DNA from 2 places in the Actinomadura sp. NPDC000929 genome. Region 1 is predicted to be linked to the other one. Evidence: predicted binding sites of a transcription regulator. Region 1 holds the regulator's gene; the other holds the start of a gene.

What was found. Region 1 encodes HrcA, which represses chaperone genes, less so after heat shock. Its sites were predicted from a motif close to TTGGCACTCTCNNNNNGAGAGTGCCAA; they were not measured.
Positions count from the first base shown of each region.
Region 2: the regulator HrcA is predicted to act here: its motif matches at 11,655-11,681, upstream of ABWI04_RS24980 (FmdB family zinc ribbon protein).

Region 1 covers NZ_JBEUPA010000028.1:28,502-43,724, reverse strand. The annotation lists gene ABWI04_RS13450 (16S rRNA (uracil(1498)-N(3))-methyltransferase) at 1-661, opposite strand, end outside; gene dnaJ (molecular chaperone DnaJ) at 768-1,901, opposite strand; gene hrcA (heat-inducible transcriptional repressor HrcA) at 1,902-2,912, opposite strand; gene ABWI04_RS13435 (DUF3097 domain-containing protein) at 3,117-3,929, shown strand; gene hemW (radical SAM family heme chaperone HemW) at 3,950-5,158, opposite strand; gene ABWI04_RS13425 (antitoxin YezG family protein) at 5,202-5,642, opposite strand; gene ABWI04_RS13420 (hypothetical protein) at 5,813-6,697, shown strand; gene ABWI04_RS13415 (hypothetical protein) at 6,823-8,193, shown strand; gene ABWI04_RS13410 (DUF4870 domain-containing protein) at 8,352-8,885, shown strand; gene lepA (translation elongation factor 4) at 8,889-10,730, opposite strand; gene rpsT (30S ribosomal protein S20) at 10,973-11,242, shown strand; gene ABWI04_RS13395 (RNA 2'-phosphotransferase) at 11,284-11,826, shown strand; gene ABWI04_RS13390 (hypothetical protein) at 11,768-12,295, opposite strand; gene ABWI04_RS13385 (LysR family transcriptional regulator) at 12,365-13,285, shown strand; gene ABWI04_RS13380 (SRPBCC family protein) at 13,225-13,653, shown strand; gene ABWI04_RS13375 (TetR/AcrR family transcriptional regulator) at 13,673-14,242, opposite strand; gene ABWI04_RS13370 (nuclear transport factor 2 family protein) at 14,299-14,703, shown strand; gene holA (DNA polymerase III subunit delta) at 14,889-15,223, opposite strand, start outside.
Region 2 covers NZ_JBEUPA010000078.1:21,061-36,283, forward strand. The annotation lists gene ABWI04_RS24910 (glycosyltransferase family 2 protein) at 48-785, shown strand; gene ABWI04_RS24915 (VOC family protein) at 844-1,230, opposite strand; tRNA gene ABWI04_RS24920 (tRNA-Ala) at 1,437-1,510, opposite strand; gene sepX (divisome protein SepX/GlpR) at 1,558-2,127, opposite strand; gene ABWI04_RS24930 (GNAT family N-acetyltransferase) at 2,343-2,963, opposite strand; gene nagA (N-acetylglucosamine-6-phosphate deacetylase) at 3,055-4,185, opposite strand; gene ABWI04_RS24940 (DeoR/GlpR family DNA-binding transcription regulator) at 4,280-5,113, shown strand; gene ABWI04_RS24945 (MogA/MoaB family molybdenum cofactor biosynthesis protein) at 5,147-5,620, opposite strand; gene moaC (cyclic pyranopterin monophosphate synthase MoaC) at 5,629-6,099, opposite strand; gene glp (molybdotransferase-like divisome protein Glp) at 6,105-7,313, opposite strand; gene galU (UTP--glucose-1-phosphate uridylyltransferase GalU) at 7,340-8,266, opposite strand; gene ABWI04_RS24965 (5-formyltetrahydrofolate cyclo-ligase) at 8,301-8,882, shown strand; gene ABWI04_RS24970 (NAD(P)-dependent oxidoreductase) at 8,975-9,964, shown strand; gene ABWI04_RS24975 (potassium/proton antiporter) at 10,068-11,552, shown strand; gene ABWI04_RS24980 (FmdB family zinc ribbon protein) at 11,719-12,081, shown strand; gene ABWI04_RS24985 (MMPL family transporter) at 12,486-14,612, shown strand; gene ABWI04_RS24990 (S-methyl-5'-thioadenosine phosphorylase) at 14,734-15,223, shown strand, end outside.

The DNA.
Region 1 (15,223 bases):
TCGGGCCGAGCCGAGCCGGACGCCCGCCCGCCGCGGCGAAGCGCTCCAGCTCGTCCTCGCTGATCCCGCCCTCGGGGCCGACCACGAGGACGATGTCGCCCCGCTCGGGCGGCTCCACGGCGCTCAGCGGCGCCTCGGCCTCCTCGTGCAGGACCAGGGCGAGGGACGCGCCGGCGATCCGCTCGGCGACGTCCTCGGTGGACTCCAGCTCCGCCACCTCGGGCAGGCGGCCGCGCCGCGCCTGCTTGCCGGCCTCGCGGGCGGTCGCGCGCCAGCGTCCGAGGGCCTTGTCGCGCCGCTCCGGGCGCCAGCGGGTGACGCACCGGGACGCCGACCACGGGACGATCTCGTCGACGCCGACCTCGGTCATGGTCTCGACCGCGAGCTCGCCCCGGTCGCCCTTCGGGAGGGCCTGGACGACCACGAGGCGGGGCGCGGGCGGGGGCTCCCGGTGCCGGGCCAGCACGTCCAGCGTGAGGGACGCCCGGTCGGCCGCGGTGACGACGCATTCGGCCAGCAGGCCCTCGCCGTCGGTCAGGTCGACCCGCTCCCCCGGCCGCAGCCGCCGCACGGCCGCCGCGTGCCGGCCCTCGGGCCCGTCGAGCAGGACGCGGTCGCGTTCCAGCTCGGCGGTTCCGGCGAGAAAGACCGGCGGGCTCATCCGAGCCGTCCGGGAGAACCGGGGCTCCGGCGGGCGTCGCTCATCGCTGCCACCCTGCTCCTCAATCGCCGCGGCGGCCTTCCTCGTAGGCCGCCGCCACCGCGCTTCAGTGCTGGTTGAAGACGTCCTTGAGACGGGAGAACACGCCGCGCTGCCCGGGGGCGAACCTGCCGGGCGGGCGCTCCTCGCCGCGCAGCACCGCGAGCCGCCGCAGCAGCTCCTCCTGCTCCTCGTCGAGCCTGTTCGGCGTCTCCACGTTGACGTGGATCATCAGATCGCCGCGGCCGCTCTCGTTGAGGTGCCGGACGCCACGGTTGTAGAGCGTGATGACCTGGCCCGACTGCGTTCCGGGCTTGATGTCGACGCTCTCGGCGGCGTCCAGCGTCTCGATCGTGACGCTGGTCCCGAGCGCCGCCGCCGTCATCGGGATCTCGACCGTGCAGTGCAGGTCGTCGCCCTCCCGCTCGTAGATCGGGTGCGGCTTCTCCACGATCTCCAGGAACAGGTCGCCGGGCGGGCCGCCGCCCGGGCCGATCTCGCCCTCGCCGGCGAGCTGGATGTGGATGCCGTTCTCCACGCCGGCCGGGATCTTGACCTTGACGGTGCGCCGGGTGCGGACCCGGCCGTCGCCGGAGCACTCGGTGCACGGGTTGCGGATCACCGAGCCGAAGCCGCCGCACGCCGGGCACGGCCGGGCCGTCATGACCTGGCCGAGGAACGAGCGCTGGACCTGCTGCACCTCGCCGCGGCCGTGGCACGTCTCGCACGTCTCCGGGTGGGTGCCGGGCGCGCAGCCCGACCCCTCGCAGGTCGTGCAGGCGACCGCCGTGTCGATGGACAGCTCGCGGGTGGTGCCGAACGCGGTCTCGGCGAGGTCGAGCTCGACCCGCAGCGTCGCGTTGCGGCCGCGCCGCGCGCGCGACCGCGGGCCCCGCGAGGTCGCGGTGCCGAAGAAGGCGTCCATGATGTCGCTGAACGGGAACCCGGCGCCGCCGAACCCGCCGGCCCCGGCCCCGCCCGCGGACGCGAACGGGTCCGCGCCGAGGTCGTACATCTCGCGCTTCTTGGGGTCGGAGAGCACCTCGTAGGCCTGGGTGATCTCCTTGAACCGCTCCTGGGTCTCCGGATCCGGGTTGACGTCCGGGTGGAGTTCCCGCGCGAGCCGGCGGTAGGCCTTCTTGACCTCGTCGGCGCTGGCGTCCCGCCGGACGCCCAGGGTCGCGTAGTAGTCGTTCGCCACTTACGACCCCGCCAGGATCTGTCCCACGTAGCGTGCCACTGCCCGTACCGCTCCCATCGTGCTGGGGTAATCCATGCGTGTCGGCCCGAGCACTCCCAGCCGGGCCAGAGTGAGGTCGCCCACCCCGTAGTCGGCGGCGACGACCGAGGTCGACTTGAGCCCCAGGTCGGGGTTCTCGGTGCCGATCCGCACCGTAACTGTAGAGGAGTCGCCGGTCTCGCCGAGCAGCCGCATGAGGACCACCTGCTCCTCCAGCGCCACCAGCACCTCCCGCAGGCTCTGCGAGAAGTCCACGGCGGCGAGGTTGGCCGCCCCGGCGAAAACGATCTTCTCCTCGTGCTTCTCGACGAGCGTCTCCAGCAGGACCGACAGGACCGCCGCCGCCACCGGCCGCTCGTCCGGGCCCACCTTGTCGGGCAGGTCCGCCACGGCCGCCGGGACCTCGCCGAAACCGAGCCCGTCCAGGCACGTGTTGAGCAACGCCCGCAGGTGGCCGATCGATTCCTCGGAGATCTGCCCGGTCTCGATGACCCGCTGCTCGACCCGGCCGGTGTTGGTGATCAGGACGAGCAGCAGCCGCCCCTCCGCCACCGGGACCAGCTCCACGTGCCGGACCGCCGAGCGGGTCAGCGACGGGTACTGCACCACCGCGACCTGCCGGGTCAGCTGCGCGAGCAGCCGCACCGTCCGGCCGACGACGTCGTCGAGGTCGTAGGCCCCCGACAGGAACGTCTCGATCGCGCGGCGCTCGGCGACCGACAGCGGCTTGATCGTGGACAGCCGGTCGACGAACAGCCGGTAGCCCTTGTCGGTGGGGACGCGCCCGGCGCTGGTGTGGGGCTGGGCGATGTAGCCCTGCTCCTCCAGCACCGCCATGTCGTTGCGGATGGTCGCGGGCGACACCCCGAGGTTGTGCCGGTCGGCCAGCGCCTTGGATCCCACCGGCTCGTTGGTGGAGACGTAGTCCTCGACGATGGCGCGCAGGACCGCTAGTTTCCGGTCGTCCAGCACGATGTCACCTCCTTCGTCCGGCCGGTCCGTGCCACTGGCACTCCTTGCTTTCGAGTGCCAAGTCTACGGCCCGGACGGCTCGACTGGAGCGCCCCCGCACTCTCCGCATGGCTGCGTGATCCTATCCGGCCCGGAAACCGCCGCCACGCCGAAGAACGCGGGGCGGCGCCGCACGGGCGTCCCGCCCGGTTAATGTGCGGATCTGTGCGGAGTAAGAACTACGGAAACGACGTGCTGGGCGGCGACTGGCGGCGGCCCCGCAAAGGCCAGATCCCGGAGGTCCCCGCCGAGCCCGGCCTGGTCGCCGAGGATCCCGACAGCGGATTCTGCGGCGCCGTGGTCGGCTGCGACAAGTTCGGCGTCACCCTGGAGGACCGGTTCGGCAAGCGCCGGGTCTTCCCGCTGACCAGGTCCGGGTTCCTCATCGACGGGAAACCGGTCACCCTCGTCCGGCCCTCCGCCGCGCCCGCGGGCCCGGCGCGGTCGGCCTCCGGGTCGATCGCCGTCCAGGGCCTGCGGGCGCAGGTCGCCAAGGAGAGCCGCATCTACGTGGAGGGCCTCCACGACGCCGAGCTGGTCGAGAAGATCTGGGGCCACGACCTGCGCGTCGAGGGCGTCGTCGTCGAGTACCTCGAAGGCGTGGACGACCTGCCCGCCATCGTCGAGGAGTTCGCACCCGAGGAGGGACGGCGCCTCGGCGTCCTGGTCGACCACCTCGTGGACGGGTCCAAGGAGTCGCGGATCGCCGCCCGGGTCACCTCGCCGCACGTCCTCGTGACCGGCCACCCCTTCATCGACATCTGGGAGGCCGTCAAGCCCGCGTCCGTCGGCATCCGCGCCTGGCCCCGCATCCCCCGCGGCGTCCCCTGGAAGGAGGGCGTGATCGCCGAACTCGGCTGGGGCGACGACACGGGCGCCGCCTGGAAACGCATCCTCGGCTCCGTGAACGCCTACACCGACCTGGAGCCCGCCCTCCTCGGCCGCGTGGAGGAACTCATCGACTTCGTGACCGCCTAGCCCAGGGCCCCTGGAGGAGGTCAGGTGAGGGCCCGGACCACGGCGTCGGCCAGAAGGCGGCCCTTGAGGGTGAGGACGGCTCGGCCCTGCTCGTAGGGGGCGGGCTCGACCAGGCCGTCGGCTATCGCTCTGCGGGCGGCGCCGTCGTCCAGGAGGTGGGCGGGGCAGCCCTGGGCGAGGCGCAGTTCGAGCATGACGCGTTCGATGTGCCGGTCCTCGTCGGTGAGGATCTCCCTGGCGTGGGCGGGCGTGGTGCCCTCGGCGAGGCGGGCGGCGTAGGCGGCGGGGTGCTTGACGTTCCACCAGCGGGTGCCGCCGACGTGGCTGTGGGCGCCCGGGCCGACGCCCCACCAGTCGGCGCCCGTCCAGTAGAGCATGTTGTGCCGGCATGCGGCGCGCGGGTCGGCGGCCCAGTTGGAGATCTCGTACCAGTGCAGGCCGTTGCCGCTGAGCAGCTCGTCGGCGATCAGGTAGCGGTCGGCCATGGCGTCGTCGTCGGGGGCGGTCAGTTCGCCGCGCCGCACCTGCGCCGCCAGGCGGGTGCCCTCCTCGACGATGAGCGCGTAGGCGGACACGTGGTCGGGCTCCGCCGCCAGGGCCGCCTCCAGGGAGCCCCTCCAGTCGTCGTCGGTCTCCCCTGGCGTCCCGTAGATGAGGTCGAGGTTGATGTGCTCGAAACCCGCCTTGCGCGTCCACTCGACGACCTGCGGGACGCGTCCGGGCGTGTGCGCGCGTTCCAGGACGGCCAGGACGTGCTCGCGCGCGCTCTGCATGCCGTAGGAGACGCGCGTGAAGCCGGCTTCGCGGAGTCCGGCGACGTACGCCTCGTCCACCGACTCCGGATTGGCCTCGGTGGTGACCTCCGCGCCCGGGGCGAGCCCGAACTCGGCGTCGATGGCGGAAAGGACGCGGCCCAGGTCGTCCGGCGGGAGAAGGGTCGGCGTGCCGCCGCCCACGAAGACGGTCTCCACGGGAAGGTCCACGTCGCCGAGCACTCGCCGGGCCATGCGGACCTCGCGGATCGCGGTGTCGGCGTAGGAGTCGCGGCTCGCCCCTGGGCCGAGCTCCGTCGCCGTGTAGGTGTTGAAGTCGCAGTACCCGCACCGGGTCACGCAGAAGGGCACGTGCACGTAGAAGGCGAACGGGCGCTTTCCGAGGCCGTCCAGGGCAGCGCCGGGCAGCGCACCGTCGGCCGGCACGGGATCTCCGTCAGGGAGCGTCGAGGGCACCTGTCCAGTCTGCCCCGCTCCGCCGCCTGCTTCGACCGGGCGGTCAGGCGTCCCCGAGCTTGTCGCGGAGCCAGTCGGGGACGTGCTCGGCCGCGCGGGGGAAGCGGTCGAGGTCCTGGACGTACGCGGACGGGGCCAGCGGCGGGGTGAAGTCGGGCTCGCCGTCGTAGTCGAACTCGGCGCTGAAGTGGCCGGAGCGCTCGACCTGGAGGCGCGCGGTGAACCAGGCGCCCTTGTCGGCCCGGTACATGACGCGGCGCAGCTCGTCCATCTTCCCGACGGCCTGGCCCGGGGGCAGGGCCGTGCGGCGCCCGCCGCCCGGGCCCTCGACCTCGAAGGAGGCGCTGTCGATGCCGACCGTCGCGCGGAACTCGAAGTCGAGCCGCTGCCAGCCCGCGGGGGCGGCCGAACGCAGCGCGCGCACGGCGCCGTTCACCGTCTCCCGCTCCTTCTCGGAACGCAGAACCTGGTCGGGGTGGGTCACGCTGCCTCCGCGAGGTCGGCCGGGTTCGGTTGATCAAGGCGCCGTACCCGTCCGACCGTACCGCCATCGGCGCCCATGCCAAGCAGCCGCCGCCGTGTCGCGGCCGACCGGCGCGACTTGCGTCGCCGACCGCCTGAGGAGCCGCAACGAATACGGATAAGGTCGTCGGGATGCGAAATGAGGGTGCGACCGGCCGGGGACGCGTTCCCGCCCGGGTGCTGCTGCGCGGCGAGCCGGACGGCTGGCACTGGGTGCTGGTGGACGACGCGGGCGCCGAGCGGCGCTCGGACTTCGCCGGCGCGGGGACGCGCTGGTCCCCGCGCGGCCGCTCCGACCCGGAACCGGCGTGGTGGCGCCGCCGGCTCGCCGAGACGGCCGACGGCCTGCGGGAGGCGGTCGCCGAGCGGCTGACCGACGCGACGTTCCGCGAGTTCGGCGCCGAGGCCGCGGTGACCTGGTTCGCGGTGGCCGAGCCCGTCGAGTGGGAGGGCATCGTCACCCTCCGGGAGGCCGATCCGGCGCGGTTCCCCGGCCGCGTGCCGCCGTTCGTGGTCACGCTGGAGCCGGGGCGCGGGGCGCTGCTGCCGGACGCGAGCCTGCTGTTCTCCACCCGCGCCGCGGACGCCTGGACGACCCTCGCCGCGATCGCCGAGCGGTGCGGCACCCTCCCGCCGAAGTCGTCGTTCTTGTGCGGGTGGGCCGGGCACCGCAGCGTCCGGGTGGGGCGCGGGACGCTGGCGCTGTCCACCGGGCGGGGCGACGACGGCGTCGAGCGGCTCGCGCAGATCTGCGGGACGCGGACGTCCGGCTGGAGCGGCAACCCCGAGATGCGGTTCCGGCTCGACGGCGTCGACCTGCTCGACGAGCCCGCCGGCGACGTCGTCGCGCTGCTGCGGGAGCTCGGCCACGAGATCGCCCGGCGCGGCCGCTCGGTCCACCTGGCGGCCTGCGGGCTCACCCTCCACGCGCCCGACGGGGCGGACGAGGCGGAGCGGTTCACCGGCGTGTCCCTGGGGGTGCCCGCGGGGCTGTCGCCGCTGTGGGCCGGTTCCTGACCCGCGCGACTCGCCGGCGCACACGGAGCCGTCACCCACGGGGGACCTCGCCGTCACCCGAACGCAACCGCGGCCGCCTAGGTTCCCCGATCATGAGAAGCCGCGCGCGCCATGCAGTGCTCGCCGTGACCGGCGCAGCCCTCGCCGGCGCTCCCCTCGCCCTCACCGCCCCCGCCCACGCCGCCGGACCGCCCGGCACGATCAACGTCCACCGCGGCGGCCCCGCCCGGTCGCTGCCGTTCACCGCCCGCCGGGACGGGGAGGCGGTGATCTCCTTCACCGCGTCCGCCCCCGGCGTCTCCTGGGCTCACCGGGGCGCCGAGTCGGCCGTCGTGTCGATCGCCGTCGACGGGCGCCATGTGACCGACCTCGTCGTCCCCTCGTCCGACCCGGTCCCCCGCAGCCTCGGGCTCGGGCACGTCGGGAAGGGGCGCCACAAGGTGACACTGCGGTTCGCCAAGGGCAGCGCGCCCGCCGCACGGCGCGTCACCCTCCGGCGGCCCGCGGTCGGCATGCCGGAGGCGGAGGCGCTCGCCCTGCGCCACGCGCCCGTCGTCGTCGGGCGGACCGGCTGGCCGTTCGGCGACCCCTACCAGAACGCGACCACCGACACCCCCCTTCTCGCGTGGCACGAGACCCGTCCCGCCGCCGTCCCCGGCCACAAGATCATCGAGTACTCGGTGGTGTGGAGCAACGAGGACGGCGGCACCGACACGCCCGCGCTGATGGCCCGCTGGGGCCGGACGACCGACATCGAGTGGATCTACCGGGTCGAGGTCGACGCGTCCGGCCGGCGCGTGGACGGCACCGCCGTCTACCAGGCGCCGATGCACCTGACCCTGAAGTTCACGGGCCGCTACGAAGGCGACCATCCCGTCCTGCAGACCTGCACCCAGAACAACAACATGTGCGACGTGATCTCGCCGGACCCGCCGCTGCGCTTCCTGCTCGACGCCGGCGGCACGCGCCCGGACGGCCGGGCCCGCGAGGCCGTCATGGACCGCGAGCCGTGGACCTACCGGATCGCCGCGCAGGAGATGGTCCGCGAAAAGAAGATCGAGAACCCGTCCGATCCGGCGACGCGCGAGGTCGGCGACCAGCGGACGTACCTGTTCGTGGAGTTCGCCAAGACGACGGGCGCCGCGACCGGGCCGGGGGCGGTCCCGGGCGTCGCGCTCGGGGTGCGCCTGAAGGCCGACCCGTCCCGGCTCTACCGCTCCGACCACGACGAGCCGACCTGGTCGATCGACCGTGACGGCGCCGTCGCCACCACCGTCGAGCTGCCGGAGGGGACCGCGGTCTCCGACCTCGCGAGCATCGAGGCCCTCCGCCGTCCCACCGGAACCGGGGACAACGGCGCGCCGGCCACCGTGACGTCCATCAACCGCGGGTTCTTCCTGGACGGCTCGTTCCTGCCGCAGCCCTCGTCGGTCGCGTGGAAGGGCTCGGTCACGCTCACGCAGGCGGCCCCGTCCGCCGTCCTCTGGCGTCCCTGACACCGCACCGGGCGTCCCCGGACGTCCCCCGGGCGGGCCCGTGGCACGAATCGGCCACGGCCCGCCCGTTCGCGGGAACCTGGGCGAACTTCACGCACGTCCAAGGAGTCATACACTTCGCCAATAGCTCTCATAGCGAACCGGAGAGGACGTCCGCCATGGCCTACGGGCACCCCCCGTCGCCCGGCCAGGGACAGCAGCCCCAGTGGCAGCAGCAGCAGGCCCCCTGGCAGCAGCCCGGAAACGCCTGGCAGCAGCCGCAGCAACCCCAGGGCGGCATGGGCTGGCAGCAGCAGCCGCCTCAGGGCGGGAACGATTTCCAGGGCGGGAGCAACACCGCCCAGATGCCCGGCGACTTCGGACCCGTCACCGACGACGAGAGGACGTGGTCGCTGATGGCGTACGTGGGCCAGTTCCTCGTCGGCGTGATCGCCCCGGCCGTCGTCTACCTCGGCAAGGCCCGCTCGCCGTTCGTGCGCAGGCACGCCGCGCAGGGCCTCAACATGGGCATCGCGGCCATCGCCGTGTGGTTCGTCTTCGGCCTGCTGTCGCTGGTCGCCGACTTCCTCATCTGGGTGCCGCTGCTCTTCACGGCCGTGGAGATGGTCTTCCTGGTGTACGCGGGCAGGGCCGCCAACCGCGGCGAGTTCCGGCGCGTCCCGGCCCCGGTGGCCTGGCCCCTGCTGAAGTAGCGGCTACTTCTTGCCCTTGTCGGCGTCGCCGCCCCCGGTCGAGAGGGCGGCGACGAAGGCCTCCTGCGGGACGTCCACCCGCCCGATGGTCTTCATCCGCTTCTTGCCCTCCTTCTGCTTCTCCAGCAGCTTGCGCTTGCGGGAGATGTCGCCGCCGTAGCACTTGGCGAGGACGTCCTTGCGGATGGCGCGGATGTTCTCGCGGGCGATGATACGTGCCCCGACCGCGGCCTGGATCGGCACCTCGTACTGCTGCCGCGGGATCAGCTCCTTGAGCTTGGCCGTCATCATCAGGCCGTACTCGCGGGACTTGTCCTTGTGCACGATCTGGCTGAAGGCGTCCACCGACTCGCCCTGCAGCAGGATGTCGACCTTCACCAGGTCGGACTCCTGCTCGCCGCTGGGCTCGTAGTCGAGCGAGGCGTACCCGCGCGTCTTCGACTTCAGCTGGTCGAAGAAGTCGAAGATGATCTCGGCGAGCGGGAGCGTGTAGCGGATCTCGACGCGGTCCTCCGACAGGTAGTCCATGCCGAGCAGCACGCCGCGGCGTCCCTGGCACAGCTCCATGATCGCGCCGATGTGGTCGGACGGGGACAGCACCGTCGCCTTCACCACCGGCTCGTACACCGTGCCGATCTTGCCCTCGGGGAACTCGCTGGGGTTGGTGACGACGTGCTCCGTCCCGTCCTCCATCACGACCCGGTACACCACGTTCGGCGCGGTCGAGATCAGCGACAGGTCGAACTCGCGCTCCAGCCGCTCCCGGACGATCTCCATGTGCAGCAGCCCGAGGAAGCCGCAGCGGAACCCGAACCCGAGCGCCGCGGACGTCTCGGGCTCGTAGACCAGCGCGGCGTCGTTCAGCCGCAGCTTGTCGAGCGCGTCGCGCAGCTCGGGGTACTGGTCGCCGTCCACCGGGTACAGGCCGGAGAACACCATCGGCTTCGGGTCGCGGTAGCCGCCGAGCGCCTGGGCGGCCTGCCGGGACGCGCCGGTCACGGTGTCGCCGACGCGCGCCTGCCGGACGTCCTTCACCCCGGTGATCAGGTAGCCGACCTCGCCGACGCCGAGGCCCTGCACGGGCTTGGGCTCCGGGGAGATCACGCCGACCTCCAGGGTCTCGTGCGCGGCCCCGGTCGACATCATCAGGCTCTTCTCGCGCCGCGACAGGTGCCCGTCCATGATCCGGACATAGGTGACGACGCCCCGGTAGGTGTCGTAGACCGAGTCGAAGATCAGCGCCCGGGCGGGGCCGTCGGAGTCCCCGACGGGCGCCGGCACCTCCTCGACGATCTTGTCGAGCAGCTCGCGGACGCCCTCGCCCGTCTTGCCGGACACGCGCAGCACGTCCGCGGGGTCGCAGCCGATGATCCCGGCCAGCTCCTCGGCGTACTTCTCCGGCTGCGCCGCCGGGAGGTCGATCTTGTTGAGGACGGGGATCAGGTGCAGGTCGGCCTCGAGCGCCAGGTACAGGTTGGCGAGCGTCTGCGCCTCGATGCCCTGCGCCGCGTCCACCAGCAGGACCGCGCCCTCGCACGCCGCGAGCGACCGCGACACCTCGTAGGAGAAGTCGACGTGGCCCGGGGTGTCGATCAGGTTGAGGACGTGGTCGACGCCGCCGGCCGTCCAGGGCAGCCGGACCGCCTGGCTCTTGATCGTGATGCCGCGCTCGCGCTCGATGTCCATGCGGTCGAGGTACTGGGCGCGCATCTGGCGCTCCTCGACCACTCCGGTCAGCTGCAGCATCCGGTCCGCGAGGGTCGACTTGCCATGGTCGATGTGCGCGATGATGCAGAAGTTGCGGATGATCGCGGGATCGGTCTTGTCAGGCTGGGGCGCTGGCACCGGGGTCCGTTCGCAATGCTCACAGGTGGACAGGGATCTGTGCCTCCCATAGTCCCATGTCCCGCCCGATGCTCCGTGCACGGTCCGGTTTGGGACCGGCCCCGGTGATTGGTAAGCTGTGCGACTGCGTGTGGCGTAGCGTCGTGCCCCGGGGGCACCGTCCCGCCCCCGTTCAGACATTTTCGTCAGCGCCTGCCGATACGCGCAGGCCCAGGATCGCGACCAAGCTGAGGCTCTACGACGTGGCTAACATCAAGTCCCAGATCAAGCGCAACAAGCAGAACGAGAAGGCCCGCCTGCGCAACAAGGCCGTCAAGTCCGAGCTGAAGACGGCGATCCGCAAGTTCCGCGAGGCCGCCGAGGCCGGCAACGTGGACGACGCCGTCGCCGCGCAGCGGTTCGCCGCGCGCAAGCTGGACAAGGCCGTCAGCAAGGGCGTCATCCACAAGAACCAGGCTGCCAACCGCAAGTCGGCGATCGCCCGGCAGGCCGCCGCCCTGCAGGCCAAGTAAGAGCCGCACGCCCGGGGCCGGCCGCGCGCCGGCCCCGACGCATGTCCATGGACGAGCGCCGCGCGGTCAAGATCTCCAAGTATCTCGCCAAGCACCTGCGGCACCGCCCCGAGCGGATCGGCCTCACGCTCGATCCCGAGGGATGGGCGGACGTCGCCGACCTGCTCTCGGCCGCCGCCGCCCACGGGTTCGCGCTCACCCGCGCGGAACTCGACCACGTGGTGGCGGTCAACGACAAGCAGCGCTACGAGCTCGCCGGCGACCGGATCCGGGCCGTCCAGGGCCACTCGGTCCCCGTCTCGCTGAACCTGCCGGTGACGCCCCCGCCGGAACTGCTGTACCACGGCACCGTGCGTCGTTCCGTCGACCCCATCCTGCGGGAGGGCCTGCTGCCCATGGGGCGGCACGCCGTCCACCTGTCGCCCGACCTCGAAACGGCCCGGCGCGTCGGCGCCCGGCGCGGCGCCCCCGTCGTGCTGACCGTCCAGGCCGGCCGCATGGCGGCCGACGGTCACGAGTTCCGCGTCAGCGCGAACGGGGTGTGGCTGGTCGACGCGGTCCCGCCGGAATATCTGAGCGAATGACCTCGGCGGCGGCCCAGTCGGGGACGTGCCGCACCCAGTCGGGCCCTTCCTTCGGCCCGAACAGGTACCGGTACGGGACGATCTCGCGGATGGCGCGGTGCACGTCCAGCCGGTCGTCGATCATGTGGGTGATCCCGAGTTCCGCGCAGTGCCGCGCCTTGTCCTGCCGCTTCCGGCAGAACCGCACGTTGCTCCGCGGCAGGCCCGTCCGCCCGTAGAAGTCGTGGTGGTCGAGCCAGGCCAGCGTCCTCTCCCGGATCCGGTCGCCGCACTTGGAGATGATCCACGCCCGTCCCCCGAACGCCTCGACCAGGCCGGGCAGCACCTCGTAGACGCCGTCGGTGGCAGGGGACGCGAGGGCCTCCTCGAAACTCCCGTCGAGAAAGACGGTGTCGTCCTCACCGGGGGCCCGAAGGCCGCCATGGATGACCCGGCCGAAATCGACGCCGAGCCGCGGTTCGCTGTTCATGCCCCAACCTTCGGCCCGCGCACCCTAGAACAGAACTATCGATCATCTCCGCGGCTATAGTCCCTGCCTATGGACTTGAGCCGCCTCTCCACGGACGCGCTCGCCTCGTTCGCGGTCTTCGCCGACCACCTCAACTTCACCCGCGCCGCCGAAGAGCTCCACATCTCCCAGCCCGCCCTGCACGTCAAGGTGCGAAGGCTCGGCGACACGCTGGGCCGTCCCCTCTACACCCGGCACGGGCGCCGCCTGGCCCTCACCCCCACCGGGGAGCAGGTCGCCCGCTTCGCCCGCGACCTCGACGCCCGCATGACGGCGTTCCTCGCGGACGTCCACGGCACGTCCCCCACCCGTGTCCCGGCGCTGGCCGCCGGGGAGGGCGCCTACCTCTACCTCCTCGGCGGCGCCGTCCGCCCCGGCATCCGTCTGATCAACGGCGGCCGCGCCCGCACCCTCGCCGCCGTCCGCACCGGCCGCGCCGACCTCGGCGTCGCCGTGCTCGACGTGCTGCCCGCCGACGTCGCCGCCGTCCCGCTGGCGTCCTACCCCCAGACCCTCGTCATGCCGGACGGCCACCCCCTCGCCGCGAGGCCACACCTCACCCTCGCCGACCTCGCCGGCGCGTCCCTCGTCGTCCCGCCTCCCGAGGGCCCGCACCGCATCACCCTCGAACGCGCCCTGCGCGCCGCCGAGGTGCCCTGGTCCCTGGCCGTCGAGGCCGCGGGCTGGCCCCTGATGCTGCACTTCGCGTCCCTCGGCGTCGGACTCGCCGTCGTCAACGGCTGCGTCCCCCCTCCCCCGGGCCTGACGGCGCGCGAGATCATCGACCTGCCCGCCGTCCCCTACTACGCTCTCCACCTGCCGGACAGGGCCGACGACCCCCTCGTCACCGGACTCCTGGCCGCCGTCCGCACATCGCTGAGGAGCGCTCCGTGCACTTCGAGACCTCCGTCGACATCGACGCCCCGCCCGAGACCGTCTGGAACCTCCTGAAGGACGTCGAACGCTGGCCCGGCATGACCGCCTCGATGGACCGCGTGGAACTCCTCGACGAACCCTTCACCCTCGGCAGCCGCGCCCGCGTCCACCAGCCGAGACTCCCCGCGACCGTCTGGACCGTCACCGCCTTCGACGAGAACAGGACCTTCACCTGGGAGTCCCGCTCCGCGGGCATCACCACGACCGGCGGCCACGAGGTCGCCCCCGCCCCCGGCGGCAGGTCGACCGTCCGCCTCACCCTCGACCAGAAGGGCCCGCTGGCCCCCCTCTTCGCCCTCCTGGCCGGCCGCCTCTTCCGCCGCTACGTGGCGATGGAGGCCGAGGGCCTGAAGACCAAGGCCGAACAAGGCCCCACCCCCTAGAAGGACGGCCCTGGCGCCGTCAGGCGGACGGGCGGAGGCCGGTGAACATGATGCTCAGCGTCCGCCGGCGCAGGTCGGCGTCCCAGCCTCCGTGCAGTGCGCCCTGACAGGCGCTGACCAGCAACGCCATCACCTCGTCGAGCCGGATCTCCGCAGCGATCGCGCCCGACTCCTGCCCGCGCGCCAGCAGCTCTCCTACCGCGTCACTCAGCGATCCAAGCGGCCCGGTGATCGGCACTTCCGTCCCCTCCGCCGCCAGCAGGCTGACGACGGCCCGGTTCGCGGCGGTCCGCTCCACGAGCCGCGCGAAGAACTCGAACAGCGCGCCTTCGGGATCCCCGTCGGCGACGAGTTCCGCCGCGTCGTCCGTGACCTGCTGCAACAGCCGTTTCATCAGGGCCCGCAGCAGGTCGCCCTTCGTCGGGAAGTGCCGGAAGACGGTACCGATCGCCACGCCCGCCCGCCGCGCCACCTCCTCCGTCGACGCGTCCGGGCCGGCGGCGGCGAACACCTCCTCCGCCGCCTCCAGGATCCGCTCCCGGTTGCGCCGCGCGTCCGCGCGCATCAGCCGCCCCTCCCTGGACAACATGAGTCCCGACTCATTATCTTCATTTTATGAGTCATCACTCATCTTAGGAGGGCTCCATGCCGACCGCACCACGCGAACTCTTCGGCCAGATGCAGCAGCGTTGGCTCGACCACCCGGCCTCCCACATCGGCGACCTCCTCACCGACGACGCCGTCATCGAGACCCCCTTCGCTCCGCCCGGCCACCCGACCAGATTCGAGGGCAGGCAGCGGTTCCTGGACTTCGCCGAGCCGCAGCGGGCCGCGTTCCCCGTCCGGTTCGACGCCTGCCGCACCCTCGCCGTCCACGACACCCACGACCCGAACACGATCGTGGTGGAGTACGAGCTGACCGGCACGAACACCAAGACGGCCAAGCAGTCCACGGCCGCCTTCATCGCCGTCCTCACAGCCCGCGACGGCAAAGTGGCCCGCTGGCGCGAGTACCAGAACACCCTCGCCATCATCCAGGCCCTCACCTAACCGCCCCACAACACAAACCCGCCCCCACACCCCACATGAACGCCCGACCACAACCGCTGTCCTACGATTCGCCGGTCCGTGTTTCGGTCGCTACCTCGGATGTCGCGCGCCTCGCGCTGGAGCTTTCGTTCGAGCTGGCGGGGGCCGGTTCGCGCTGTCGGCGCGGTCGGCTTTCCGTCGGCGGGTCAGCCGCGGGCGGCGACTATTCGGGCGACGGTCTTCTCCAGGGCGTAGGCGGGGTCGGCGGCGCCGCCCTTGACCTCCGCGTCGGCCTCGGCGACGGCGGTCAGCGCCCGCGCGACCCCGTCTCCCGACCAGCCGCGCAGCTGCTTCTGCACCCGATCGATCTTCCACGGCGGCATGCCCAGGTCCTTGGCCAGGGCCGCTCCCCGCGCGCCGCGCGGAGCGCCGCCGACCTTGGCCAGTCCGCGCACGCCCTGGGCGAGCGCGCTGACGATCAGGACGGGCGCCACACCGGTCGCCAGCGCCCAGCGGAGCTGCTCGAGGGCCTCGGCGAGCT
Region 2 (15,223 bases), on a different contig from region 1:
GGACCATGTGATCATCAAGGCCGTGCGCCCGGACGAGGAGGAGTGCCATGCCCCTGATCTCGATCATCACCGCCGTACGGAGGCCGATCCCCGGCTACCTGCGGCAGGCCGCCGCCGGCGTCGCGGCGCAACGCCTCCCCCCTGGCTGGGACCTCGAATGGCTCGTCCAGGAGGACGGGGACGCCCCGACCGCCCGCGACCTGTGCCCGGGCGCGCTCTACGAGGCGAACGGCGCCCAGCTCGGCACCGGTACGACGAGGAACTTCGCCCTGAGCCGGGCACGCGGCGAACTGGTCGCGGTGCTCGACTATGACGACGTCCTTCTCCCCGACGGCCTCGCGACGCTCATCCCCGCCTTCGAGGAGCATCCCGGCATCGGCTGGACGATCGGCCAGGCCGACGATCTGATCGACGGACGCCGCGTCCCCTACCCCCTGGCCTACCCCTGCGGCCTGGTGCCCGCCGGAACGATCGGCCGCCTGTACGAAGAGACGGGCCTCTGCCAGGCGGCCTGCGCCGGCCTGGTCGCCCCCGCCGACCTGATCCGCGCCTTCGGCGGCTGGGGCGCCCTCCCCCGCGCGCAGGACGTGGCCCTGTTCATCGCCCTCAGCGAAGTCTTCGACGGCTACCAGGAACCCTCGGTGACCTGGCTCTACCGAAAGCACCCCGACCAGAGCACCCACCCCACAAAGCCCGACACATGGGGCGAGCACCAGGACCGCTTCATCCGTCACCGCCTGAACGCCGTCCGCGCCGGAAAGCTGCTCCCGGAGACCGTCCCCTGACCCGATCCAAGGGTCGCCGTCTGCCGGGCCGGGTCCGGGGTGCTCGTCCCGCCGGAGGTCAGGACGAACCGGACGGGGCCCGGCTCAGATCCACGACGCAGAAGATGTTGCCGTCCGGGTCGGCGAGGACCACGAAGTCAGCGTCTGGGGGATACCGGTCCCAGTCGACTCTGGTGGCTCCCAACTCGACCAGACGCGCGACCTCGGCCTCCTGCTCGTCTGTGGTGTCCGTCAACAGGTCGAGGTGGATGCGCGGGTGCGCTTCGGCGGGCGAACTGCTGTGCATCAGAGCGAGCGCCCGGCCCGACCCATCCGCGTATTCCAGTGTCCGCCAACGTGGGCTCTCCCACTCGGACACGGGCACCAGGTCCAGCGCGGACGTCCAGAAGGCCACGGCCCGGGGAATGTCGTTCACGCCGATCACAGGAAAGCCGAGTCTGAGCATGACCCCGAGTCTAGGCAGCACCCAACCTGATCGGTCAGCAGTGAAGTCGGCCGGCCACAGCGCCCCCGCGACCTCTAAACGGGTGGCGCGCGCCCGCCTGTGCCAACTCGTCGGACGCGAAGCGTGAGGCGACGTAGCTGTACTTCACTGCCGTACGGACACCAAAAAGGCCGGTGTCTCTTCGGAGAACCGGCCTTTGACCTGGGTGGAGCTGAGGGGATTTGAACCCCTGACCCCCTCGATGCGAACGAGGTGCGCTACCGGACTGCGCCACAGCCCCGAGGACTCCGTAAGGTTAGCAAACATCGGGGACTGCTCGCGCACCGGTTATTCGCCGACGGCGCGGCGGTCGTCGGCGTACTGGTCGAAGACCTCGTCGGGGGTGACGAGCTCGATGACCTCGGCGGTCTCGGCGGCCTCGGCGGCCTCGGCGGCTCTGCGGGCCTGCAGGGCGCGGGCGCGGGCCGCGGCGCGGGCCTGGGCGGCGGCGCGGCGGCGGGCGGTGTCCATGCCCACGGCGACGCGCAGGAGCGCCAGGTGGCCGGCGAGCAGCAGGACCGGGGGCGCGACGATCCACCAGGGCGTGAGGCCGGAGGCGGAGATCGCCACAGAGGTGAGGAGCAGCGCGGCGAGGCCGCTGGTGCGGCGGCGGCGCCGGGCGATGACGGCGGCGCGGCCGCCCGGGCGGCGCGGCGCGGGGAGGCCCTCCTCGCGGAGGGTCTCCTCCTCGTGGAGCGTCTCCTGGTCGTCGGCGTCGTCCTCGGCGGCGGGCTCGTCCGGACGCTTGTGCAGGAGGCGGGAGATTCCCGTGGTCTCGGTGTCGCGGCGCAGCCACATGGGTACCAGGACGACGGCCCAGACGGCGACGATCGCGAGGTAAAGGACGGCGCTGCTCATCGGCCCCACCGTTCCAGGGCACGCTCGCGAGGCGGGCCGACTTTCGGCGCGCGAACGTGCAATGGGAGCAGGGTCACGCCCCGCACGGTACGAGGGGCTGTCAGAGGTTGACGAGCATAAGGGGCGGTGTGTCGCGAGATCGATCTCGCCGTTACTCTCCGTTTGCCGGGACTTCTCGATCGCAGGATTCTTACGGCGGGAAAGTCATGGGCCGCTCAGGAGCGCCGGGGAAATGCCTGTTTCCGGTCTGCCAGCCAGCGGGCGCGCAGGCCACCGGGCACGTCCTCGACGGTGAGGGCGTAGCAGATGTGGTCGCGCCAGGCGCCGTCGATGTGGAGATGGCGGCGGCGAATTCCCTCTTCGCGGAATCCGAGTTTTTCGACGACGCGGCGGCTCGCGGTGTTCTCCGGACGGATATTGGCTTCGAGCCGGTGCAGGCCGACGGTGAAGAAACAGTGGTCGACGGCGAGGGCGACGGCGGTGGGAATGACGCCGCGGCCGGCGACGCGCCGGTCGACCCAGTAGCCGATCTGCGCGGACCTCGCCGAACCCCAGACGATCGCGCCGATGGTGAGCTGCCCGGCGAAATCGTCCTCATGGGTGACGACCCAGGGAAGGGCGAGGCCGTGGCGGGCTTCGCGGCGCATGGTGTGGACCATGCTGATGTAGGGGCCGAGGCCGCTGCGGAACAACGGCGTCTCGGGATTGGTCGGCTCCCAGGGGCGGAGCCAGTCGGCGTTGCGGACCCGCAGCTCGCGCCAGACGGCGGCGTCGCGGTGCCGCAGCGGGCGCAGCCCTACAGGGCCCTCGGTCAGGGTGACCGGCCATCCCCGCAAACGTTCCACGGTTCCATGATTCCCTGGTCGGATGTCTGAACGCCATATTGTCCCCGAGAAATCGGGCACGCGGGACGTTCGGCCACCGTCGTCACACCCGTCGGCCCCGTTTCATGACCCAGTCGACGCGCAGGTCGTCGTCCAGGACGACCAGGTCGGCGTCCTTGCCGGGCTCCAGTGACCCGACGCGCGCGTCGATGCCGAGGGCGCGCGCCGGGGTGAGGGACGCGGCCTCGGCGGCGCGCTCGATCGGCTGGCCGGCGTCGGTGACGGCGCGGCGGAACGCGTCCGCCATGGTGATCGTGCTGCCCGCGATGGACGTCCCGCCCGCGAGGGTGGCGCGGCCGCCGCGGACCTCGACGTCCATCACGCCGAGACGGTAGTCGCCGTCGCCCATGCCGGCGGCGGCCATCGCGTCGGTGATGAGCGCGACGCGGGGCGTGGCGGCGAACACGAGGCGGGCCACGGCGGGCTCCACGTGGATGCCGTCATTGATCAGTTCCACGGTGACCCGGGGGTCGTTCAGAGCGGCGGCGACCGGCCCGCCCTCGCGGTGGTGCAGGGGGCGCATCGCGTTGAACAGGTGCGTCGCCACGCGCGCTCCCGCGTCGAACGCCGCCCGGGCCGCCTCGCCGGTGCCGTCGGTGTGGCCGACCGCCGCGATCACGCCCGCGTCCACCGCCTCCCGGACGAGGTCGAGGGCGCCCGGCAGCTCGGGCGCGAGAGTGATCATGCGGAGGTGCCCGCGGCCGAGGCGGACGAGGCGGCGGAACTCGGCGGGGTCCGGGTCGCGCAGGAGCGCCGGGTCGTGCGCGCCGCAGCGCGAGCGGGCCAGGTAGGGGCCCTCCAGGTGGACGCCCGCGATCACGCCGTCGGCGGCGAGTCCGGCCAGGCCCTCGACGGCGGCGGCCAGTTCGTCCGGGTCGCCGGTGACGAGGCTCGCGATCGTGGTGGTGGTGCCGTGGGCGAGGTGGAAGGAGGCGGCCCGCTGGGCCTCGTCCGGGTTCCCGAGCTGGTAGGAGGCTCCCGCGCCGCCGTGGACGTGCATGTCGACGAAGCCGGGCACCACGTGCCGGCCGGCGAGGTCGATCACTTCGCCGGGGGCGGGGCCGTCCGCGATCGTGCCGCCGGCGATGTGGAGGGCGCCGTCGCGGACACCGTCCGGAAGGACGATCCGCGCGTTGGTCAAGGAAACGGCGCCGTCGCCGACCGGCCTCGCCATGGAACCCCCCAATGCACGCATTTGATCGTTGTTGATTGTTCCACGGCCCATGCGCTCAGGTAAGACCAGGGGCGCGCAGGGCTAGAATCCGCGGGTGACCACCTTTCCGGACTCCCGTCCACCCGCGGGAAAGGCGACCGGCGTGACCCGGCACGAGCGCTGGAACGCGCTGCTCGAACTGCTCGCGGACGCCGGACGGCTGACCGTCGAGGAGGCGTCCGTGCGCATGGGGGTGTCGGCCGCGACGATCCGCCGCGACTTCGACCAGCTCGCGCAGCAGCAGATGCTGACCCGCACCCGCGGCGGCGCCGTCGCGGAGAGCGTCAGCTACGACCTGCCGCTGCGGTACAAGGCGGCGCGGCACGCGTCGGAGAAGCAGCGGATCGCGGCGGCGACCGCGGAGCTGGCCGAGCCCGGGTCGATCATCGGGCTGAACGGCGGCACGACGACCTCGGAGGTCGCCCGGGTGCTCGCCACCCGCGCCGACCTGCACGCCGAGGGGCCCACCCCGGCGATCACGATCGTGACGAACGCGCTGAACATCGGCAACGAGCTGGCCGTCCGCCCGCATGTGAAGATCGTCCTGACGGGCGGGGTGCCGCGGCCGCAGTCCTACGAGCTGACCGGGCCGCTCGCCACCGGCATCTTCGACCACGTGACGCTGGACGTGGCGGTCATCGGGGTGAACGGCGTGACCGCGAGGCACGGCGCGACCTGCCACAACGAGGGCGAGGCCGTGGTGAACCGGCTGATGGCCGAGCGCGCCGACCGGGTGGTCGTGGTCGCGGACGGTTCCAAGATCGGCCACCGCGCGTTCGCCCGCATCTGCGGCACCGACGAGATCGACGTCCTGGTGACGGACGCGGCGGCGCCCGAGTCCGAACTCGCCGCGTTCACCGACGCCGGCGTCCACGTCATCCAGGCCTAGCTCCCGACGGCGCGTGGCGGGGGCGGAGGCGGGCTAGCCCTGCGGGCGGGGGTGGTCGCCGCCGTTGATCTGGTCCACCGCGTGGGGCAGGACGCGGGCCAGGACGGTCATGCCGTCGCGGACGCCGCCGGTCGAGCCGGGCAGGTTGACGATGAGGGTGCGGCCCGCGACGCCGGCGAGGCCACGCGAAAGGATCGCGGCGGGGACCTTCTCGCGTCCCTCCAGCCGGATGGCCTCGGCGATCCCCGGGACCTCCCATTCGATGACCGGCCGGGTCATCTCGGGGGTCTGGTCGGTGGGGGTGAGGCCGGTCCCGCCGGAGGTGACGACGACGTCGTACCCGGCGGCGACCGCGTCGCGCAGGACGCCGGTGACGGGTTCGCCGTCCGGGACGACGACGGGGCCGTCCACCTGGCAGCCGAGGTCCTCCAGCATCTCGACCAGCACCGGGCCGGACCTGTCCTCGTAGAGGCCCGCCGCGGCGCGGTTGGAGACGGTGACCGCCATCGCCCGGATCACCGGCGCCACACCCCGGTCTTGCCGCCGGTCTTCTCCTCGACCCGGACCTCGGTGATCACGGCGGCGGGGTCGACGGCCTTCACCATGTCGACCAGCGCGAGCGCGGCGACGGTGACGGAGGTGAGCGCCTCCATCTCCACGCCGGTGCGGTCGGCGGTGCGGGTGACGGCCGTGATCGCGACGCCGTCGTCGTCGACGGCGAGGTCGACGGTGACGCCGTGCAGCGCGATCGGGTGGCACAGCGGGACGAGGTCGGGCACGCGCTTGGCCCCCATGATCCCGGCGATCCGGGCGACGGACAGGGCGTCGCCCTTGGGGATGTCGCCGGCGCGCAGGAGGGCGACGCATTCGGGCGACAGGCGGACGAACCCCGTGGCCGTGGCCGTCCGGGACGAGACGTCCTTCGACGACACGTCGACCATGCGGGCCGATCCCTGGTCGTCCAGATGGGTGAACTCGGACCCCATGGCGCTCATGACGGCAACCTCATGACCTCGACGTGCGAACCGGCCGGCATGGCTTCGACGTCCTCCGGAATCTCGATGAGCGCGTTCGCGGACGACAGGGACCCGAGCTGGTGTGAGCCCTGCACGCCCGCCGCTGTGACGGTGTAGAAGCCCCGAGTGAACGAGAGTCTGCCTCGCAGGAAGTGGCGCAGCCCCGCGGGGGACTTGATGTCCTCGGCGACGACGGCGCTCACTGTGGGAAGCGGTTCTGGGGGCAGCCCTTGCATGACGCGTAGGGCGGGACGGACGAACACCTGGAACGACACGTACGCGCTCACGGGGTTGCCAGGAAGCGTGAAGACCGGAGTGCCTTCCAGGAGGCCGAACCCCTGCGGCTTGCCCGGACGCATCCGCACCTTGTGGAAGTTCACAGTTCCGGTACCGGCGAGGACTTCCTTGACGACGTCCCTGGTGCCCATGGAGACGCCCCCGGTGGTGACGATGGCGTCGGCCCGGACGAGCTGGTCGTGAAGCATCTCCAGGACCTTGGCGGGCTCGTCCTGCACAGTGGCCTGCCGGTAGCCCGTTCCGCCCGCCTCGACCACGGCGGCGGTGAGCATGAAGCTGTTGGACTCCCAGATCTGGCCGGGCGCCAGCGGGCTGCCCGGCTCGCGCAGTTCGTCGCCCGTGGAGACGACCACGATGCGGGGCCTCGGCCGGACGGTCACCCGGGACCGCCCGACCGCCGCGAGCATGCCGATCTGCGGGGCGGCGAGCCGGGTGCCGGCCTCGGCGACGACCTGCCCGGCGAGGACGTCCTCCCCCGCCCGGCGGATGTAGTTGCCCGGCGGCGCGGCGCGCGAGATCCGGACGGTGGCGTTGCCGCCGTCCGTCCACTCGACGGGGATGACGGCGTCGGCGCCGGCCGGCAGCGGGGCGCCCGTCATGATCCGTGCGGTCAGCCCGGGCCGGATCGCCGACAGGCCGGAGTCGCCCGCGACGATGTCGCCGACGACGGGCAGCGCGACGGGGCTCGCCTCGGTGGCCGCCGCGATGTCGGCCGCGACCACGGCGTAGCCGTCCATCGCGGAGTTGTCGAACGGCGGCAGCGGCACCGGCGCGGCGACGGCCTCGGCGAGCACCGTGCCCTGCGCCTCCAGCAGTGCCAGGTCAAGCGGCGGCAGCGGCGCCACGCTGCCGAGGATCTCCGTCAGATGCTCGTCGACCGTTCTCATAGCCACGGCCCCAGTCTGACGCCTCGTCACGAATCCGAGGTGTCGCCCACGCCGTCCTGCGTCCGGACGAATTCCCGCAGCCACGGCAGGAACTCCGGCGCCAGATCCGGACGGTCCGCCGCGAACTGGACGACCGTCCGGAGGTACTCCAGCTTGTTGCCGGTGTCGTAGCGGCGGCCGCGGAACTTGACGCCGTAGACGCCGCCGCCCTGGTCGGCGGGCATGTCGGCGAGGGTGCGCAGCGCGTCGGTCAGCTGGATCTCGCCGCCGCGGCCGGGCGGGGTCTTCTCCAGGACGTCGAACACCGCGGGGTCGCAGACGTAGCGGCCGATGATGATCCAGTTGCTGGGGGCCTCCTCGGCGGCGGGCTTCTCCACGAGGTCGGAGATGCGGACGACGTCGTCCTCGTCCGTCGCCTCGATGGCCGCGCACCCGTACGCCGACACCTGGTCGGGCTCGACCTCCATCAGCGCGATGACGCTGCCGCCGTACTGGCCGCGCACCTCGATCATCCGCTGCAGCAGCTTGTCGCGGGCGTCGATCATGTCGTCGCCGAGCAGCACCGCGAACGGCTCGCGGCCGACGTGCTGGCGGGCGCAGTGCACCGCGTGCCCGAGGCCGCGCGGCTCGCCCTGCCGGACGTAGTGCATGATCGCCAGGTCGCTGGACTCGTGCACGGCCTCCAGGCGCTCGTCGTCGCCCTTGGCGCGCAGCGCCTCCTCCAGCTCGTAGGCTCGGTCGAAGTGGTCCTCGATGGACCGTTTGCTGCGCCCGGTGATCATGAGGACGTCGGACAGCCCGGCGTCGACCGCCTCCTCGACGACATACTGGATCGCCGGTTTGTCGACGATGGGCAGCATTTCCTTGGGAGTCGCCTTGGTCGCGGGCAAGAATCGGGTACCGAGGCCGGCCGCCGGGACGACCGCTTTGAGCACTGGTGCAATGTCGGCCATATACACGACCCTAGCCATCCGCGAGGACCACAGCGTGCACCCCACCGCCACGAAGACCGGCCTCCGGGCCGAACTGCTCGCACGACGTGCGGCGATGCCGCCCGAGACGCGCTCCGGCGCGGCGCGCCCGATCCGGGACGCGCTGCTGTCGGTCCCGGAGGTGGAGATGGCCGGGACGATCGCGGCCTACGTCTCCATAGGCGACGAGCCGGACACGCGGAGCCTGCTGTTCGCGCTGTGGAAGCGCGGGACGTACGTGCTCGTCCCCCGGCTGCTCCCGGACGGCGACCTCGACTGGGCGTCCTACGAGGGGCCCGACTCGCTCGTCCCGGGGGCCCGCGGGTGCCTGGAGTCGTCCGAGCCGCCGCGCGGCCCCGGCGCCGTGGCCAGCGCGGACGTCGTGCTGGTGCCCGCGGTGGCGGTCGACCGGTCGGGCGTGCGCCTCGGCCGCGGCGGCGGCTCCTACGACCGGGCGCTCGCGCGCGTGGGCCCGGCGATCCTCACCGCCGCGCTGCTGTACGACGGCGAGCTGGTGGAAAGCGTGCCCGCCGAGCCGCACGACCAGCGCGTCCGGGCCGTGGTGACCCCGGCGCGGGGGCTGGTCCGCCTGGGCTGACCTGCTCGGCGGCGGCGCCCTGCTCGTAGAGTGAGAGGGCCGAGATCGCGGACGGGGGACGCGGTCGGGCACGGCCTGACGGGAGGTAAGAGATGACGGCGCCGTGGCGGATCCTTTCCCTGCCCCCGATCGCGGACGAGATCGTCCGAGGGTTGTTCGCGCCGCTGGGAGACGCCGCCGAGGTGACGTTCCCGCAGGCCAGAGACCGGGCGGGCCTGCTCGCCGCGCTCGCCGGCGCCGACGTGGTGATCGGCGACTTCACCGGCCGGCTGGCGCTGGACGCCGAGGCCGCGGCGGCGGCGCCGCGGGTGTCGTTCGTGCAGATGCCCGCGGTCGGGACCGACAGCATCGACGTCGCGGCGTGGGCGGCCGCGGGCGTGCCGGTGGCGAACGCGGCGGGCTTCAACGCGCGCGGGGTCGCCGAGTGGGCGGTCGGCGCGGCGTTCGCGCTGTGCCGCAACCTCGCGCGGGGCGACCGGGCCGTCCGCGCGGGCGGATGGCCGCAGATGGAGATGGCGGCGCTCGGCCCGCGCGAGATCCACACGCAGCGGGTCGGCATCGTCGGGTTCGGCGCGATCGGCGCCGAGGCCGCGCGGCTGTTCGCGGCCCTGGGTTGCACGGTGTCGTACTGGACGAGGCGGCGGCGCCCCCAGGCCGCGGCGACGTACCGGGAGCTGGACGAGCTCATGGCGATGTCCGACATCCTCGTCATCGCCCTGCCGCTGACCGAGGAGACCAGGGGGCTGATCGGCCCGGAGCGTCTCGCCTTGCTCCCGGACAAGGCGCTGCTGGTGAACGTGGCGCGCGGGGGCATCGCGCCGGACGACGCCGTCCTCGCCGCGCTGGATTCGGGACGTCTGGCCGGGGCGGCCCTGGACGTGTTCGAGCAGGAGCCGCTTCCGCAGGGGCATCCGCTGCGTTCCCGTGAGGACGTCCTGCTCTCGCCGCACGCGGCGGGGGCGTCCGTCCAGTCGCAGCTGAACCTGCTGGGGATGGTGCGCGACAACGTCACTGCGGCCGTTCAGGGACGAGACGTACTGAACGTGGTGAACGGGATCAAACCACAGGTCAACCGGCGATAGCGGCCACGCCGGACACGCCATCCCTCAATCGTAAATATGCGATTCGTCCGCGAATCTGTAGGATTCCTAAACGATCAACTTTGACGACCCCGAAGGGTGGGATGTGCACCTCGACATCTGGCTACTCCTCGGGGCCACGCTCGTACTCAGCGCCATCATCGCGGTCCGGCTGTCGCACCAGGCGGGCCTTCCCACGCTGCTGGCGTACATGGGCCTCGGCCTTCTCATCGGCGAGTCCGGCCCCCTCCACATCCGGTTCGACAACGCGGAACTGGCCGAGACGCTCGGCCTCGCCGCCCTCGTGCTCATCCTCGCCGAGGGCGGAATCACCACCAGCTGGCGGCGCGTGCGGCCCTCGGTGCCGGCCGCGCTCAGCGTCTCCACCCTCGGCACCCTGATCAGCATCGTCGTCGTCGCGCTCGCCGCCATGTGGCTCGTCGGCCTGGAGTGGCGCCCGGCGTTCCTGCTGGCCGCCGTGCTCGCCCCCACCGACGCGGCCGCGGTGTTCTCGGTGCTGCGGCGGCTGCCCCTGCCGTCCCGGCTGACCGGCCTGCTGGAGGCCGAGTCCGGCTTCAACGACGCCCCGGTCGTGATCATCGTGGTCACGCTGAGCGCCCACACCGCCGTCCCCAACATGGCCGAACTGCTCGGCGTCATGGTCTACGAGCTGGTCGCGGGCGGCATCGTCGGCGTCGCCATCGGCTGGCTGGGCGCCCAGGCGCTGCGCCGCGTCGCGCTGCCCGCGTCCGGCCTCTACCCCATCGCCGTGCTGTCGCTTTCCATCGGCTCCTACGGGGCCGCCTCACTGATGCACGCCAGCGGGTTCCTCGCCGTCTACGTCAGCGCCCTCGTCCTCGGGAACGCGCGGCTGCCGCACCGGCCCGCCACGCGGGGCTTCGCCGAGGGCGTCGGCTGGCTCGCCCAGATCGGGCTGTTCGTGATGCTCGGCCTGCTGGCCGATCCCGGCGACCTCCCCGGCCAGATCCTGCCGGCGCTCGTCATCGGCTTCGTCCTGCTGCTGGTGGCCCGTCCCCTGTCGGTCGTGCTCTCCACGATCGGGTTCCGGCTGTCGTGGGGCGAGAAGGTGTTCGCGTCCTGGGCGGGACTGCGGGGCGCCGTCCCGATCGTCCTGGCCACCATCCCGATGGTCGCGGAGGTGGAGCACGCCGACCGGCTCTTCGCGATCGTGTTCAACATCGTCGTCCTGTTCACCCTGCTCCAGGGGCCGACGCTGCCGCTGGCCTCGCGGCTGTGCCGCCTCAGGAGCGACGAGCAGACCCGCGAGCTGGACGTCGAGGCCGCGCCCCTGGAGGAACTGCACGCCGACCTGCTGGAGGTGCGGATCCCCGGCGACTCGCTGATGAGCGGCGTGGAGATCTTCGAGCTGCGGCTGCCGCCCGGCGCGTCCATCACCCTCGTCGTGCGGGACGGCGCGAGCTTCGTGCCCGAGCCCACCACGCCCCTCCAGGCGGGCGACACCCTGCTGGTCGTGACCACCGCCGAGGTGCGCGAGGCCACCGAGCGCAGGCTCCGCGCGGTCAGCCGCAAGGGCAGGCTGGCGGGCTGGTTCGGCGAGAAGGGCCAGTGACCTGGGGCCCCGCGGCGGCGGGGCTCCACGGCGCTCCCTTGGCGCGCGACGCGCCGCCGGGGAACATCCCGGGGGCGAATCCTGTTCCACGCATGGGTACCATTAGCAGTCGTCTAGAGTGAGTGCCAGTCCGGCCAGCGCCGGTCTGAGTCAGCGAGGAGGAACCGTGCCGACGTATCAGTACGTTTGCACCGAGTGCGGCGAGCCTCTAGAGGTCGTGCAGAAGTTCAGCGACGACGCGCTGACCGAGTGCCCGGCGTGCACCGGCAGGCTCCGCAAGGTCTTCTCCGCCGCGGGGATCATCTTCAAGGGCTCGGGCTTCTACCGCACCGACAGCCGCGGCTCCGGCAAGTCGCCCTCCACCGCGGGGGCCTCGTCGAACGGCTCGTCCGGCGGGTCGTCCAACGGCTCCTCCGGCGACTCGGGCGGCTCCTCGGGCGACTCCGCCAAGACGAGCTCGTCCACGTCGTCCTCCGACTCGTCGTCGTCCTCGTCGACCGGCAAGTCGTCGTCCGAAAAGGTCGCCTGACCTCCTAAGCATCTCCGCTCGCACCGGGGGATCCGGCCGGATCCCCCGGTCTTCGCCGTGTCCGGAAGCCGCCGCCTACACCTTCAGAGGTAGGCGGCGGTTTTCCTTTGCGCCGGGCGACGTACCTCAAGTCGGTACTGACGCCGGAGGCGCATCCCCCCGCCCTTCGCGACCATGGAGAAGACAGGGAGCACCCCCGCGACCCCGCGATTCCGGCCCTGCGAGGCCTCCCCGTCGCACGGTTTGACTTAGCTCTATTTTAGAGAGACTCTTGGGTCGAGAGGCTAGCGGTTCCGCGACGCCTCCGATTTTCGAGTTATTACTTGACTTCTCTCGCTCAACGAGAGACTCTTGCCGCTAACGCGACATATCTTGATTCGCCCGGTGCACACAGGAGAGGAACCATGAGCGCACCTAGCCCGGCACCCCCGAGGCCGCGGACCCACCGCCTGGCCGGACTGATCGCCGGAAGGCGCACCAAATGGGCCGTCCTGGCCCTGTGGGTCGTCCTGCTGGCCGCTCTCGGCCCCCTCGCCGGCAAGCTCGGCGACGTCGAGAAGAACGACGCCGCGTCCTGGCTGCCCGCCGGGGCCGAGTCCACCCGGGTCGTGGAGCTGGAGGACCGGTTCCGCAAGGACGAGACGATGCTCGCCGTCATCGTCTACGAGCGGTCCGGCGGGATCACCGCGGCCGACAAGGCCAAGGCCGAGTCCGACGTCGCCGCGTTCCAGAAGCTGCCCGGAGCGCAGAAGGCGCAGGGGCCGTTCCCGTCCAAGGACGGCAAGGCCCTCCAGACCCTCGTGCCCCTCACGGACGAGGACCTCACCGCCGCCGTCGACCAGGCGCGCGAACTCGCCGAGCGCGGGCCCCCCGGACTGGCCTCGCACGTCACCGGCCCCGCCGGCGGCGGCGCCGACCAGTTCGAGGTCTTCCAGAGCCTGGACGGCTTCCTGCTCATGGCCGCCGGTCTCGTCGTCATCGTCCTGCTGCTGTTCATCTACCGCAGCCCCGTCCTGTGGTTCGTCCCCGTGCTGAGCGCCGTCTTCGCCCTGGGGCTCGCCCAGTCGACCGTCTACCTGCTCGCCAAGTACGCGGACCTCACCGTCAACGGCCAGAGCGCCGGCATCCTCACCGTCCTCGTCTTCGGCGTCGCCACCGACTACGCCTTGCTGCTCGTCGCCCGCTACAGGGAGGAACTGCACCGGCACGAGGACCGGCACGAGGCCATGGCGTACGCCCTGCACCGCGCCGCGCCCGCCGTCATCGCCTCCGCCGCCACCGTGGCCGTCGGCCTGCTGTGCCTGCTGCTCGCCGACATGAACTCCACCGCCGGCATGGGCCCCGTGGCCGCCGCGGGCGTCCTCACCGCGCTCGCCGCCATGACGACCCTCCTGCCCGCCCTCCTGGTGATCTGCGGCCGCTGGCTGTTCTGGCCGCTGATCCCCCGCTACGACGCCAAGTACCTCAAGCCCGAGGCGTACGAGGCCGAGCACGGCGTCTGGAGCCGCGTCGCGGGGATCGTGGGCAAGCGCCCGCGCGCGCTCTGGGCCGTGACCATGCTCGGCCTCATCGTCCTCACGCTCGGGCTGGGCTCGCTCAAGGCGGACGGCCTGTCGGACGCCGGCCAGTTCACCGGCAAGCCCGACTCGGTGAAGGGCTCGGAGGCCGTCGCGCGGCACTACGCCGCCGGGTCGGGCTCCCCCGCCCTCGTGATCGGCAAGGCCCCGGCCTCCGACCGGATCGCCGAGGCCGTGCGCGGGACGCCGGGCGTCGCCGAAGTCGGCGCCCCCGTCACCACGGGCGGCCTGGTCAGGTACGAGGCGACGCTGAAGGACGCCGCCGACAGCCCGGCCGCCCGCGCGACCATCGACCGGCTGCGGACCGCGGTGCACGCCGTCCCGTCCGCGGACGCCAAGGTCGGCGGGACGACCGCGACGTACCTGGACATCAAGCGCGCCTCCACCCGCGACAACAAGGTCATCATCCCGATCGTGCTGGCCGTGGTGCTGCTCATCCTCATCGCATTGCTGCGCGCCGTCGTCGCGCCGCTGCTGATGATGGGCACCGTGGTGCTGTCGTTCCTCGCCTCGCTCGGCGCCTGCGCGGTCGTCTTCGAGCACGTCTTCGGGTTCGAGGGGACCGACTCCGGCTTCCCGCTGCTGGCCTTCATCTTCCTGGTCGCGCTGGGGGTCGACTACAACATCTTCCTGATGCACCGCGTCCGGGAGGAGTCGCAGGCCCTCGGCACGCGGCGCGGCATCCAGCGGGGCCTCACCGTCACCGGCGGTGTGATCACCTCGGCCGGGCTCGTCCTCGCGGCCACGTTCGCGTCCATGGTCACGCTGCCGCTGGTGTTCATGGTCGAGATGGGCTTCGCGGTGGCGTTCGGCGTCCTGCTCGACACCCTCGTCGTCCGGTCGCTGCTGCTGCCCGCCCTGTCCTACGACATCGGGCGCCGGATCTGGACGCCGGGACGGCTCGCCAAGGAGGCGCCCGCCCCCGAGAGCAAGGTCCTGGACCCGGTCGGCTGACGTCCCGGGGAACGCGCAAGGGCCCGGCTTCGGCCGGGCCCTTCGTCGCGCGGCGGCTGAGTTATCCACAATCGGCGGACGGCCTGCCGGGGACGGCGGCCGGGTGGCTAGGGTCGGCGGCATGTCCACTCAGGCTTCCGCGTCCCAGCCCGTCGCCGAGATCGGGGTCATCGGCGGCTCCGGCTTCTACTCGTTCCTCGACGACATCGAGGAGGTGCGGGTCGACACCCCCTACGGCCCGCCCAGCGACCCCATCGCGATCGGCGAGCTGGCGGGCCGCCGCGTCGCCTTCGTCCCCCGGCACGGCCGCGACCACCGCTTCCCCCCGCACAAGATCCCCTACCGGGCCAACCTGTGGGCGCTGCGGTCCCTCGGCGTCCGCCAGGTGCTGGCGCCGTGCGCGGTCGGCTCCCTCACCCCCGACCTCGGGCCCGGCACCCTGGCCGTCCCCGACCAGCTCGCCGACCGGACGTCGGGGCGCGACCAGACCTACTACGAGCACGGCGCCGCCGTCCACGTCTCGTTCTCCGACCCGTACTGCCCGACCGGCCGCCGCGCCGCCGTCGAGTCCGCGCGGGCCTCGGGATGGCCCCCGGTCGACCGCGGCACGC